3 regions of the Bacillus sp. WC2503 genome follow, and region 2 is predicted to be linked to each of the others. Evidence: predicted binding sites of a transcription regulator. Region 2 holds the regulator's gene; each other region holds the start of a gene.

Region 1 (4,836 bases), 3.8 Mb from region 2:
TGACGGCTGTAAATTTATATGAGGCCGGCGATTTGGATCGAGTACCTATTAATTCTCAAGTTGTAGACAAGTATAAAGGGAATAAGGAATTACATATGTCAAGTGATCCTGGAATCGCTATGCTACGTTTTAATGAGAAAAATAATGCGTTAGCCAATAAAAAAGTACGTCAATCTATCTCATTAGCATTAAATAAAGATGATTTTGTTGCTCACTTTATTAATAACGGGGCAAAACCTGCAAATGGACTTGTACCAGTTGGTCATATGAATGAAGAGACTGGCAAAGATTTTAGAAAAGAAAACGGAAATATTTCTTCATATGATTTGCAAAATGCGCAAAAGATTTGGGAAGAAGCGAAAAAAGAGCTTGGAGTAGAGCAAGTAAACCTCGGGTTTTTAACGTTTGAACAAGATAATGCAAAACGTATGGCAGAATATATAAAAGGTGATTTAGAAAAGAATTTGAATGGATTAACGTTACAAATTAAACAGCAGCCATTTAAGCAAAAGTTACAGTTAGAACAAACAGGTGATTACGATATAACGATGGCAAATTGGGGACCTGACTATAAAGACCCAATTAATTATTTAGAGTTATTTACGACGGGGAATCCGAATAATAAAATGAGTTACTCGAATTCTCATTACGATGATTTAATAAGGAAAGCGAAAAATGATTTTGTACTTGATCCGGAGAAACGATGGGAAGCGTTGCGAGAGGCTGAGCAGGTCTTATTAGAAGACGCTGCCGTGGCACCGCTTTATCATCTTGGTTCAGCTTATGTACAAAAGGATTATGTAAAAGGAATTGCAAAACATCAATTTGGTGGCGTTTATACTTATAAGAATGCTTATGTTGATAAGAAGTAAATAAAAAAACCTTACTTTTAAAAGTAAGGTTTTTTTACAGAGTGTTGGGAAACCCTTTAGGGTTGTTGCCAGCACATAAAAAAGATGAATGCGTAATTGTTGTTACGTATTCACAAAAAGTTGCAAAAAAATCAGATTGAGCAGTTTATTTAAGTAAAAAGAAGTTAGTAGTAAACGAAATTAAATAGCTAAGAAAAAAGCTCAATTTCTTACTTTTAATACTGAGAAACTGGTCAGTTATTAAAAAATTAGGGTATATTAACGGGGATTCATATTGGAACTAAGGTAGATCCATTTGGCTGTATTCTTAAGTTGTAGACTTAGAGATTGAAGCTGGAATTAATTATTTAATTCCTATTTCTGTACATAATATCGTGGGGAAGAAGGTAGTACTTTGAGAACAACAGAAAATTTTAACGACAAGGCCGATATATATGCGAAATATCGCCCCGATTACCCTAATGCATATATTGATTATTTGTTTTCGGCTAACCAACTGAAAGAGGACCGAATTGTGGCTGATATTGGTTCAGGTACGGGGATATTTAGCCACCAGTTGCTTGAAAGAGGTTTAAAGGTTATTGGAGTTGAGCCAAATGATGACATGAGAAAGATGGCTGAGCAATCGTTAAAACTATATGCTCGTTTTCAATCAATAAAAGCAACAGCTGAAAATACCACTTTAAAAGAGCATAGTGTGGATTTAGTAACTGTTGCTCAAGCATTTCATTGGTTTGATAAAGCAGCTTTCAAAATGGAATGCCAACGAATCTTGAAACAAAAGGCAAATGTTGCTCTCGTTTGGAATAGTAGAGATTTAACTAGTTCGATTATGAAAGAGAATGCAGAAATTTGCCAGAAAACCTGCCCGACTTTCAAAGGGTTTAGCGATGGAATAGAGGAAACTCCCGAAGTATTTAACACCTTTTTTAAGGATGGAAAGTATGAGTTTAAAGAGTATCAAAATGATTTACTTTTTGATTATGAAGGTTTTTTGGGAAGGAATTTATCAGCGTCCTATGCTCCGAAAAAGGATGAAGAAGAATATAAAAAATTTGTTTTTCTCCTGTCAGAGTTATTCGAAAAACATAGTAAGAATGGAAAAATTGTTCTTCAAAACATGACGCGAAGCTATCTAGGAAATGTCTAAACAACCGGACATAAAGGGACTTTAATCGAAGTGCCTATTTGAATTGTAGATTATCATGTACTAATTAAGATCTTCAACAAACGGGAGCGATTGTTGAACAACAATTAAAAGGGCGATACATATTATTCATGCATAATATGTATCGTCCTTTATTTTTTATGACCTTTTACAATTTAAGTCTTCTAACTAAAAAAAATCTGTTGAAGAAAGCCGCGATGTTTATAAAAAGTTGTGAAGCTTTGCCCTTTTAGATCATTTAGTCTAAAGGGGTGTTTATATTTTTAACAAAGAGCTTTTGTGATTGTTGAAGAGGAAGGTAGAAACATTAGATTAATAGCAGTATAGGGGCATTATTATGACTGAAGATTTTTATTTGTGATACATCTCACACCATAAATACATATATAACTTTACAATTAGAATATCAATTGATGGGAGGGTTAATCTTGATTAATCGTGATTTTAATGAAAATCCGTTTATTGTGATATGGGAGTTAACAAGGGCATGTCAATTAAAATGTCTGCATTGTCGTGCAGAAGCACAGTATCATCGTCATCCTCTAGAGCTAACATTCGAAGAAGGAAGAAAGCTAATTGATGATATATATGAAATGGAAAATCCAATGCTTGTATTTACTGGTGGAGATCCATTAATGCGTCCAGATGTATATGATATCGCGGAATATGCAGTGAAAAAAGGTGTTCGAGTTTCTATGACGCCAAGTGCCACTCCAAACGTGACGAAAGAAACGATTCAAAAAGCAAAAGAAGTGGGACTTGCTAGATGGGCATTTAGTTTAGATGGACCAACAGCTGAAATACACGATCATTTTAGAGGGACAGAAGGATCATTTCAATTAACAATGAATTCCATTCGTTATTTGCATGAATTAAAAATTCCTATTCAAATTAATACTGTTGTTTCTAAATATAATGTGGATGTACTTAAAGAAATGGCAATGTTAATAGAAGAATTAAAATGTGTACTTTGGAGTATATTTTTCTTAGTTCCAACAGGACGAGGTAAGGAAAAAGATATGATTTCACCAGCCCAACATGAAAGGGTATTCCATTGGCTATATAAGCTTAGTAAAAAGGTTTCTTTTGATATTAAAACAACAGCTGGTCAGCACTATAGACGGGTTGTGCTTCAAGAAAAAATGAAAGAAAATAACAAGACAAATCAGATCATTCAATATCAGGATGTATTGATGAATGGGACGACAGGGCGAATTGATGGGCTTGGTCGTGCTCCAAAAGGGGTGAATGACGGAAACGGTTTTGTATTTATTTCTCATATTGGAGATGTATATCCAAGTGGATTATTGCCTATTAAAACCGGGAATATTAGAACGACAGCACTAGCTGAAATCTATCGAAACTCTCCTGTTTTTCAAAACCTTCGTAATCCGGACAAGTATAAAGGAAAGTGCGGTGTTTGTGAGTTTCGATATGTTTGTGGGGGATCTCGTTCTAGAGCATATGCGATGACGGGGGATTACATGGAAAGCGAACCTTTCTGTGTATACATTCCAAAAGCATTGCGAAAACAGAAAAAGAACGTAAAAACGGGAAATGAGTAAAAGTTTGCTCATTTCCCGTTTTTTTAGATTTTATAATGTATTGTACTTCGCATCAATCGTACGATAATCTAAGAAATGAAAACCGATCGTTTTTTTCCATCCCTCATTAAAAATCTACTATTTGGATCCGTTGTACGGATACGAATTCTTCACACATAAATTCTATTAAACCGATTTTAATAAAGCATAAAAATTCGTATCATATGGAATATCATCTTGATACATATAATTTTTTAGAACGCCTTCTTTTTCAAAACCTAATTTTAATAGCACCTTATTTGAAGCTTCATTTTCAAGAAAGACAATTGCACCAATACGTTTTAAATGAAGCGTGTGGAAACCGTATGATATAACCTCAGAAACTGCTTCCGTAGCATAGCCATTTCCCCAGTGTTCAGGGAGAAAGGCATAACTTATATTTGCTCGTTTATGCTCAGAAGACCAATCGTGAAAACCAATTGTTCCAATGAGTTCTTTTTTATCTTTTAATTCGATGCCCCATTTTATACCGTTTCTTGCATTGTAACTCAACTTGAAATTATTAATAATTTGCTTTACTTGATCTACATTCTGTAATGGTTTTTGGCCATAATAGCGCAGTACATCAGTATTAGAAAAGCATTGTAGTATACCCGGTGCATCTTTTTCCGTAAGTTCTCGCAAAATGAGTCGGTCAGTTTTTAATATAGGAAACATATTTTCACTCCATTTCTTATGAAACTAGAATGCATTTGTTATTATATAATTTAAACTGAAAATAAAGATTATTCAAGATGAAAGGGTAGGTTTGATTTATGTTAAAATGGGATGTGGAATATATTTCAAAAAAGAGGTTTAGAAATGGAGAAAAACTCAATATTAATTGTAGATGATGATCTAGATATTGTTCAATTTATTAATGTGAATTTAACGCAAGAAGATTTTACTGTTTTTAGTGCTCATAACGGAGAAGAGGCATTAGAGATAATAAATAATAACAGTATTCAACTTGCTATTCTTGATATTATGATGCCTCAAATGGATGGTATAGAACTGTGTAGAAGGATTAGAGAGAAATATAGTTTACCAATTATGTTTTTAAGCGCAAAATCATCGGATGTAGATAAAGTAATTGGATTTAGTACTGGGGCAGATGATTATATTGTGAAGCCGTTTAGTACAATTGAATTTATAGCAAGAGTGAAAGCTCAATTAAGAAGGTATACATATTTTAATCAAATTGCTGTCCAAG
Region 2 (4,836 bases):
CTCAAGTACAACGTTACGACCTTTTGGTCCAAGCGTTACTTTTACTGCGTTTGCAAGAGTGTCGACACCGCGAAGCATCGAACGACGTGCTTCTTCACTAAATTTAATATCTTTTGCCATAATAATTGACCCCCTTGGAATTTTTAAGATTTATATAATTAACCGATAACTGCTAAAATGTCACTTTCACGTAAAATCAAGTAGTCTGTACCTTCGTATTTTACTTCAGTACCTGCATATTTTGAGAAGATGATAAGATCACCTGCTGCTACCTCTAAAGCAACACGCTCACCATTTTCAAGCACTCGACCAGTACCTACTGCAATAACTTTACCCTCTTGTGGTTTTTCTTTTGCAGTGTCTGGTAATACAATACCACTTGCTGTTTTTTCTTCTGCTTGAACAAGCTCAATTACAACGCGATCACCTAATGGCTTTAGCATGAACAATAACCTCCTCATTGTGTTATGTAAATTTTTTATTAGCACTCGAGTCACCCGAGTGCTAACACACTTATAATAATAAATAATCTCAATTTCTTTTGCAAGTAAAAAAATCATAATTTTTTCGCAAATTACTATATATACTCTTCTATATAAAATCCTTCTTCTACTACCTTTACTATATGAATCGTTGTTTCCACTACTCGTATGTTACAATATGAAAGACACCCTAAGTTGTTTTCGCTACACACACAACTTTTTCCTGTCTTCTATTTTAATTTCCAATGCAGATTTACAAAAAAAACATAATTCGAATGAAAGTTTATATCGTAGGTAGCATATTACATGTTATCCTGCCTTATCTCATACACTAGAGTTAGAAAGGATGGTTAAACCATTTGAAGAAACAATATTGGTGGATTATCGTTACATACATTTTAATGCAATTGTCGGGTATTGCCGGATTACCACTTCTTCTGAAAACCGGACTATACGATAATAGAGGATTTACCAACGAGGAAAAGTTTCAACTAATAACCGGACATTGGTCTATTATTAGCTTTTTCATTGCACTATGCGTTGTAATTTGGTTACTTAGAACAGATATTCGTGACAGGCATTTAGATGCAATGCGCTCTTCTGTTCCAGCTACAATCGGGTGGATTTTTATCGGGTTCTTCTTAGCAATCATCTCACAAAGTATTGCAGGTATGATTGAAATGTATCTATTAGGGATTACACCTGGATCTGAGAATACAGACCGACTTATGGACATCGCAAGAACGACACCTTGGTTCCTTATTGTTATATCTATAATCGGACCTATTTTAGAAGAAATCGTATTTAGAAAAATTTTATTTGGTACACTTTATAAGAGATTTAATTTCTTCGTTGCTGCTATTATTAGTTCACTCGTATTCGCAGCGATTCATTTTGATTTTACTCACCTATTGGTATACACTTCTATGGGGCTCGTATTCGCCTTCTTATATGTAAAAACGAAACGCATTATCGTTCCTATAGCAGCCCATGTAGCAATGAATACATTAGTTGCCATTGGACAGATTTTCATGAGCAATGAACAAATTCAAGAAATGATTAAAGAAGCTGAAAAAATGCAAGGCTTTATCGGAGGATTTTTTGTATGAGAAACTCACCATTGTTCATGGCTGCATTGTATTTCCTTCTCGGATGTATCTTTACACGTTTCGCCATTACGAACGTGACAGATACAATCTGGAATATGTGGACAATACTATTTGCAGTTATGGCAACAATTGATTTTAATTTGGCACTTCGCCTTATATTAGTGAAATTCACAAAGAAAAAACAATAATAAAACGCAGAGGTCACCTCCTCTGCGTTTTATTGTGGATAATTCTTTAAAAAGTAAACAAGCGTTTGTAGCTCTACAGCTAAATCAATATGATGAATTCTTATATTCTCTGACACATTTAAGCGTGCTGGTGTGAAGTTTAAAATACCGTGCACGTTTGTTTCTGCCAATCTATCGGCTACAGATTGCGCTACTGTAGCGGGTACTGTTAATATTGCCACTTGTATATCATTTGATAACCTTTCTTCTAATTCATCTAAATGATATACAGGAATACCCCCGATTTCTGTTCCAACTTTCTCTTCACTAACATCAAATGCCATTTCAATTTTTGTATTATTGTTTTTCGTGAAATTATAATGTAAGAAAGCGGTCCCTAAATTACCTACTCCAATAAGCGCTACACGTGTTATATCATCTTGATCGAGTGTTTCACGGAAAAATGATAATAAATAATTTACGTTATATCCATATCCCTTTTTCCCTAATGCTCCAAAGTATGAGAAATCTCTTCGAATAGTTGCGGAATCAACCTTTACCGCTTCACTCAATTCGGCTGATGAAACACGTTGCTTACCAGAAAGAGATAAGTTTTGGATAAATCGATAGTATAGAGGCAATCGTTTAGCAGTGGCTTGCGGAATTTTCTGCTGATCCATATAACCTCTCCTCTCTTCCTATCTTTATTCATATACTTGAATCGAATACAGAAGTTTAGTACTTATGAATTTCCTTGTATAATAAAGAGAAGAAGTATTCTCTCTTTATTTTAAACTATACACTATTTTTAGTATGATTGAGAAATATAAACATGGCAAAGTTAAGAAATTATTTGAGGTGAAAACATTGATTTTATTACAAGTAAACGGGCTTTCAAAATTATACGGTGCCGAAACGATTCTTGCAAACATAAAATTGGAAGTGCAAACGAAAGATCGTATCGCTTTAGTTGGACGAAATGGAGCCGGAAAATCTACATTATTAAAAATTATCGCCGGTGAATTATCTCATGATGGCGGCGAAATTATAAAACCGAAAGATGTCTCAATTGGGTACTTAGCTCAAAATACTGGATTAGAAACATCATTAACAATTTGGGATGAAATGCTAACCGTCTTTACACACCTACAGCAAATGGAGACAAAACTTCGAAGGCTAGAGCAAGAAATGGGAAAAGAAGAAAACTTTTCAAATGCCGCTACATATGAAAAATTATTAGCTGATTATGACCAATTGCAATTAGATTATAAAGATCAAGGCGGCTATCAGTACGAAGCAGATATTCGCTCCATTTTAAGCGGTCTTGGTTTCCCTGTTGAAACGCATCAGACGACAATTTCTACGTTAAGTGGCGGACAAAAAACGAGATTAGCTCTTGGGAAATTATTATTAACGAAACCAGACTTACTTATTTTAGACGAGCCTACAAACCATTTAGACATCGAAACATTAACGTGGCTTGAGCAATACTTACAAGGTTATCCTGGCGCAATTTTAATCGTTTCTCATGACCGTTATTTCTTAGATAAGCTTGTTACACAAGTATATGAAATTTCGAATAAAGAAAGCAGACGATTTGTTGGTAACTACAGTAAATATTTAGACTTAAAATCAGCCCTATACGAACAAGAAATGAAGCGTTACGAAAAGCAACAAGATGAAATCGCTAAACTTGAGGACTTCGTTCAAAAAAATATAGCACGTGCATCTACGACAAAACGTGCACAAAGCCGTCGTAAACAATTAGATAGAATGGAATTATTAACCAGACCATTAGGTGACTCTAAATCAGCCTCATTCCACTTCGATATTGAAAAACAAAGTGGAAATGATGTTTTACAAGTAAAAGATGCAACCATCGGTTATGATGAGGATCCTATTATTGAACATGTAAATATGCGCTTAACTCGGGGAGATAGTGTTGCCTTAGTTGGACCGAATGGAATTGGAAAATCCACATTATTAAAATCCATTGTGAATAAGTTACAGCTATTACATGGAGATGTTGCTTTCGGATCAAATGTATCTGTTGGTTATTATGATCAAGAGCAAGCTAACTTAACATCTTCTAAGCGCGTTTTAAATGAACTATGGGATGAATATCCGCTTCAACCCGAAAAAGAAATTCGCACTATATTAGGTAATTTTTTATTCACAGGGGATGATGTACTAAAACCAGTATCTTCTCTTAGTGGTGGACAAAAGGCCCGATTAGCTCTCGCAAAACTTATGATGCAAAAATCCAATTTATTAATTCTCGATGAGCCAACGAACCATCTTGATTTAAATAGTAAAGAAATTTTGGAGAATGCTTTAATTGATTATCCAGGAACTCTTCTATTCGTTTCACATGACCGCTACTTCATTAATCGCGTAACGACTACAGTTGTCGAATTATCAACAGAAGGTGCGCAAGAGTATTTAGGTGATTACGATTACTATGTGGAGAAGAAAAATGAAATGATTGAACGCGTAGCATTTGAACAACAAGAACAGCAAGAAAATCAGGCACCTGTTCAAAAAACCGTAGCTCAAGAAAAATTAAATTATCTCGAAGAAAAAGAGCGTAAACAATTAGAACGTCAACGCACTCGAAAAATCGAAGAACTAGAACAAAACATCGTAAGCTTAGAAGAAGAAATTGCTACGTTAGAGGATCAGCTTTGCTTACCAGAAATATATGCAGATTATGAAAAGGCTAGTGAGATTACAACGAAAAAACAAACATTACAAGAACAACTTGAAGCCTGTATGGCAGAATGGGAAGAACTGCATATATAAGCTAATTTAAACAAAAAGGATGTCTCATCAGTCGAGGATTTTTGACTAGATGACATCCTTTTTATTTCCCTTTAGAATCAGTTTCGTAGTACATGAAATTATATCGACGATTTTTTGAATGCACATACCTTAACTTAAAATATATAAACAATTCGACAAGAAACATCGTTTTCCCGACAAAGATTGACAATTGCAGCAACCAATATGATAAGAGGAGGATTTTTCAAAAGTTTTTTAGGATATCTTCTCGTTTTTATTTCCCGAAAAAGAATTCAT
Region 3 (4,836 bases), 660 kb from region 2:
CTTCTTGTAATAACGGTGATAAATACGTAAATGTTACGAATGTACCGCCGTATCCAAGTGCAGTAATAATGAAAACAAGTAACAGTCTTCCATTTTTAATTAGTTTAAATTGATCACGAAACGATACAGGTACACCATTTTTTAAATTAGATGGGACGAGTATACTATTTGCGATGAAAGCAATAATTCCAATTACAACGATCGCCATAAATGACACTCTCCAGCCAAACTCTTGACCGATAAATGTTCCAATTGGCACACCAGTAATAGTCGCGACTGTTAATCCAGTAAACATAATCGCAATTGCGCTAGCACGTTTATTCTCTGGTACGATTGCAGCCGCAATTGTAGATCCTATCGACATAAACACACCGTGTGCAAATGCAGCTACAATCCTTGCGATAATTAATACAGTGAAGCTTGTTGCTACCGCCGCAATGCCATTACCAATAATGAAAACAACCATAATCCACATTAATAATGTCTTTCGCGACATACGAGCCGTTAACGCTGTTAAAACAGGAGCTCCTACTGCCGCTCCTAACGCATATAAGGAAACCGTTAAACCAGCTGTTGTAACCGAGACATTTAAATCTTTCGAAATAGATGGTAGTAAACCGACACTAATAAACTCGGTCGTACCAATCCCAAACGCACTAATTGCTAGTGCTAATAAAGCAAACATACTTCTTCGATTCGTCTGAACTTCCGAAGATGGTACTGTATATGAACTCAATTGAATTCCTCCTTATTACAAGAAATCCAATCATAATAGTATGATAAAAGGGCCCTTCTATCTTCTAAAACATATATTTCATACTTACAAATGCTATTATGAATGGTTTCATCCTTTTTTTGAAGAACGCACTTTAAAGTACGATAGGCACCAAAAAGTAACATAGTCACTTTTCAGTACCGTACTACTCATTTGCCTCTTACATGTGCTATTATGAAACATATTTAACATAATAAAAAGTACGTACTTTAAAGTGCTATAGGTACTAAAAAGTAACATTTATATTATTTAACTTACTTCGCTCACAAAAGGAGGGTTTCATATGAAGAAATACAATATTCCTGTAGAGGCGACTTTAGAAGTTATCGGCGGCAAATGGAAAGTTGTTATTCTTTGTCACTTAACGAAAGGTACAAAGAGAACGAGTGAACTAAAACGCTCAATGCCTGGTATTACACAAAAAATGTTAACGCAGCAATTACGTGAATTAGAAGACGACGGCGTTATTCAAAGAAAAGTATACAATCAAGTCCCACCAAAAGTAGAATATTCTCTTACTGATTACGGTTGGTCTTTAGAATCGATTCTTGATTCTCTTTGTTCTTGGGGCGAATGCCATCTTGAAAAAGAAGGTAACACATCGATGCTAATTGCGGAAGGTGAATAATAGGAAAAAGGAAAAAACGAACATGAATTTGTTCGTTTTTTCCTTTTTTTCTATATATATATGTACATTTCTAACTGAAACAAAATATTTTATACGCTTTCATACCTTGTCAGCACTACGTTATACACTCAATATCAAATAATTAGGAATCATTTTTATGTTAACATAGGTGTATATAGTATATAATATAGGATATATATTATATACACTTTCCGGTAACGGAGCTTTTCCATTATGCGGACAAGCCATATATCGGACAGTTCATAAATAATAAGTAAGACGTTATGGTTTTAGATTTATGTTTGCAGCTTAGTTGCTGTCATAAATTTAAAGGCATTTTATTGTGTTTTGTGAAACTTTGTATAAAGTTTCGTAAACGGTTACTATCTTACTTATAAAAAATAAGAGTATTGCTATCGTAAAGGAGAATTGGAGATGCCAGAAACTATGACTCAAACAAAGCCAGAACAAGAAACTGTACAAATTTCTGCTAGCCAAGGACAACTTGATGTACTTGATCAGTTGTTAAAACCTGAGGTACAAGAATCATTAACAACACTAGTAGAACAGCTTCCAAAATTAACTGAGCTTGTTAACATTTTAACTAAGTCTTATGACTTCGCTCAAACTGTTGCTACTGATGAAGTATTAAAAAGCGACACTGTTGGTGCAATCACAGAGCTTGTAGAGCCTGTAAAAGATACAGTGAAAAGCATGGCTGCAACTGCAATCGAAGCGAAAGATCGTGCTGACGAAAGCAACGAAGTTATCGGCCTATTCGGTCTATTAAAATTACTAAAAGACCCACAAGCACAAAAAATGTTCCGCTTTGTGAACGCATATCTTCAAATTAGTGCAGAACGTAACAATAAATAAGTTAACTTATAACAACAATTAGTAAAGACGGGGGATATCATACTATGTCAAAACAAATTGTCATCTTAGGCGCTGGTTATGGCGGTCTTCTTGCCGCTTTAAACGTACGTAAATTTTACAGCAAATCAGAAGCACAAGTTACAGTGATTAACCAATACCCAACACACCAAATCATCACTGAACTACATCGCCTTGCAGCTGGTAACGTTGCTGAGCAAGCAATTGCAATGCCACTTACAAAGCTTTTCAAAGGTAAAGATATCGATCTTAAAATCGCAACAGTTGAGTCATTCTCAGTTGATAGCAAAGAAATCAAACTAGCTGGTGGCACTACATTATCTTACGATGCACTTGTAGTTGCTTTAGGAAGTAAAACTGCTTACTTCGGTATTCCAGGACTAGAAGAAAACAGCATGGTATTAAAATCTGCTGCTGATGCAAACAAAATCTACAAACACGTTGAAGACCGTATTCGTGAATACGCGAAAACGAAAAACGAAGCGGATGCTACAATCGTAATCGGTGGTGGCGGATTAACTGGCGTTGAGCTAGTTGGTGAGCTTGCTGACATTATGCCTAAACTTGCAAAAAGCCACGGCGTAAATCCAAAAGAAGTTAAACTTCTTCTTGTTGAAGCAGGTCCAAAAATCCTTCCAGTATTACCAGACCACTTAATCGAACGTGCAACTACTAGCCTAGAAGCACGCGGTGTTACATTCTTAACTGGTCTTCCTGTAACAAACGTTGCTGGCAATGAAATCGACTTAAAAGACGGTCAAAAACTTGTTGCTAACACATTCGTTTGGACAGGCGGCGTACAAGGTAACCCATTAATCGGTGAATCAGGTCTTGAAGTAAACCGTGGTCGTGCAACAGTTGATGCATACCTACAATCTACTTCTCATAAAGACGTATTCGTTGCTGGAGACAGCGCTGTTGTCTTCGCTCCAGACGGACGTCCATACCCACCAACTGCACAAATCGCTTGGCAAATGGGTGAGTTAATTGGATACAACTTATACGCAGCACTAGAAGGCAAAGCATTCGAAGAGTTCGCACCTGTAAACTCTGGAACGCTTGCTAGTCTAGGACGTAAAGATGCTGTTGCTACAATTGGAGCAAGCAATACTCCACTTAAAGGCTTACCAGCATCATTAATGAAAGAAGCAAGTAACGTTCGTTACTTATCACACATTAAAGGTCTATTCAGCTTAGCTTACTAATCTGAATATAAGCCCGAATCATGCCCGGCATGGTTCGGGCTATTTTTATCCGTAATATTCTCTACTTACTTATATTCGGCAAAGAGATACTATAACCCTTTTTAATTATCTAAATATACTGACTTTTTTGTGTCGGAATTGTGTATATGAAAAGAGTGAAAGCATCTTTCTTACTTCCACTCTTCCACAAAAATTATTATCCCAATTTCACTAAGCTGTAGTTCTTCCTCCCTTTACGAATAATAATAAATCTTCCATCAAATGAATTTTCTACAGTAACATCCGTACCTACATCCGTTACTTTCTCACCATTCATAGAAATCGCACCGTTATTAATGTCTTCACGAGCTTGACGTCTAGATGGTTCAATCCCTAAATCAACTAGCCACTCTACAATATTTTTCGTCTCTTTGGAAGACTGGAATGTCGGCATCTCTTTAAAGCCTTGTTCAATTTCATCAGCTGTTAACGATTTAATATCTCCGCTAAATAATGCCGAGGTAATTTTCACAGCTTGCAATAATGCCTCTTCTCCATGAACGAATTTCGTCATTTCTTCGCCTAACACTTTTTGCGCTTCACGTTTATGAGGCTCGGCTTCTACCTTCGTTGCCAATTCATCAATTCGCTCTTTCGCTAAGAATGTAAAGTATTTCAAGTATTTAATTACATCACGATCATCTGTATTCACCCAGAACTGGTAAAATTCAAATGGCGTTGTTTTTTCAGCATCAAGCCAAACCGCACCACTTGCTGATTTTCCAAATTTCGTACCGTCTGATTTTAATAATAACGGAATTGTTAGTCCAAATACTTTCGCCTCATGTCCTTCTAACTTACGAATTAAATCTAACCCGCTCGTAATATTTCCCCATTGGTCACTACCACCAATTTGCAGTTGAACATCTTCTTTCGTGTATAAATGATGGAAATCCATCGCTTGCAAGATTTGGTACGTGAATTCTGTAAAAGAAATGCCTGTATCTAAACGACTTGCTACAATATCCTTCGCTAACATGCTATTGATGCTAAAGTTTTTCCCGTAATCACGTAAAAACTCAATAATGTTTATTTCATGTGTCCAGTCGTAGTTATTTACCATCTTCACTTCGCTATTTCCACCGAAATCAAATAGCTTTTTCATTTGCGCTGTTAACGCATCTACATTATGCTGCACTACTTCTAAAGTTTGCAGTTGACGCTCTGATTGACGTCCACTTGGATCACCAATTGTTCCTGTTGCCCCGCCAATTAAAATAACCGGATGATGACCAGCTAATTGGAATCTCTTCATCATCATAAACGGAATCAAATGTCCGATATGCATACTATCA

Evidence for each region. The regulator Rex, encoded in region 2, represses fermentation and respiration genes when NADH is low (regulators of the CRP and FNR family bind a similar motif). The targets are predictions, from matches to a motif close to TTGTGAAATATTTCACAA.
Region 1: a site for Rex is predicted at 2,396-2,413, ahead of ACUN26_RS05720 (TIGR04053 family radical SAM/SPASM domain-containing protein). Genes of this name have one in related genera too.
Region 3: a site for Rex is predicted at 1,752-1,769, ahead of ACUN26_RS21920 (DUF1641 domain-containing protein). Genes of this name have one in related genera too.

What each region holds. Positions count from the first base shown of each region.
Region 1 is NZ_JBQYMD010000001.1:1,067,110-1,071,945, forward strand. It holds gene ACUN26_RS05710 (peptide ABC transporter substrate-binding protein) at 1-872, shown strand, start outside; gene ACUN26_RS05715 (class I SAM-dependent methyltransferase) at 1,267-2,022, shown strand; gene ACUN26_RS05720 (TIGR04053 family radical SAM/SPASM domain-containing protein) at 2,454-3,605, shown strand; gene ACUN26_RS05725 (GNAT family N-acetyltransferase) at 3,771-4,301, opposite strand; gene ACUN26_RS05730 (response regulator transcription factor) at 4,446-4,836, shown strand, end outside.
Region 2 is NZ_JBQYMD010000001.1:4,886,268-4,891,103, reverse strand. It holds gene groL (chaperonin GroEL) at 1-120, opposite strand, end outside; gene groES (co-chaperone GroES) at 159-443, opposite strand; gene ACUN26_RS25400 (CPBP family intramembrane glutamic endopeptidase) at 842-1,591, shown strand; gene ACUN26_RS25395 (YdiK family protein) at 1,588-1,779, shown strand; gene ACUN26_RS25390 (redox-sensing transcriptional repressor Rex) at 1,809-2,438, opposite strand; gene ACUN26_RS25385 (ABC-F family ATP-binding cassette domain-containing protein) at 2,626-4,560, shown strand.
Region 3 is NZ_JBQYMD010000001.1:4,227,442-4,232,277, forward strand. It holds gene ACUN26_RS21910 (MFS transporter) at 1-685, opposite strand, end outside; gene ACUN26_RS21915 (winged helix-turn-helix transcriptional regulator) at 1,059-1,403, shown strand; gene ACUN26_RS21920 (DUF1641 domain-containing protein) at 1,839-2,279, shown strand; gene ACUN26_RS21925 (NAD(P)/FAD-dependent oxidoreductase) at 2,324-3,502, shown strand; gene tyrS (tyrosine--tRNA ligase) at 3,699-4,836, opposite strand, start outside.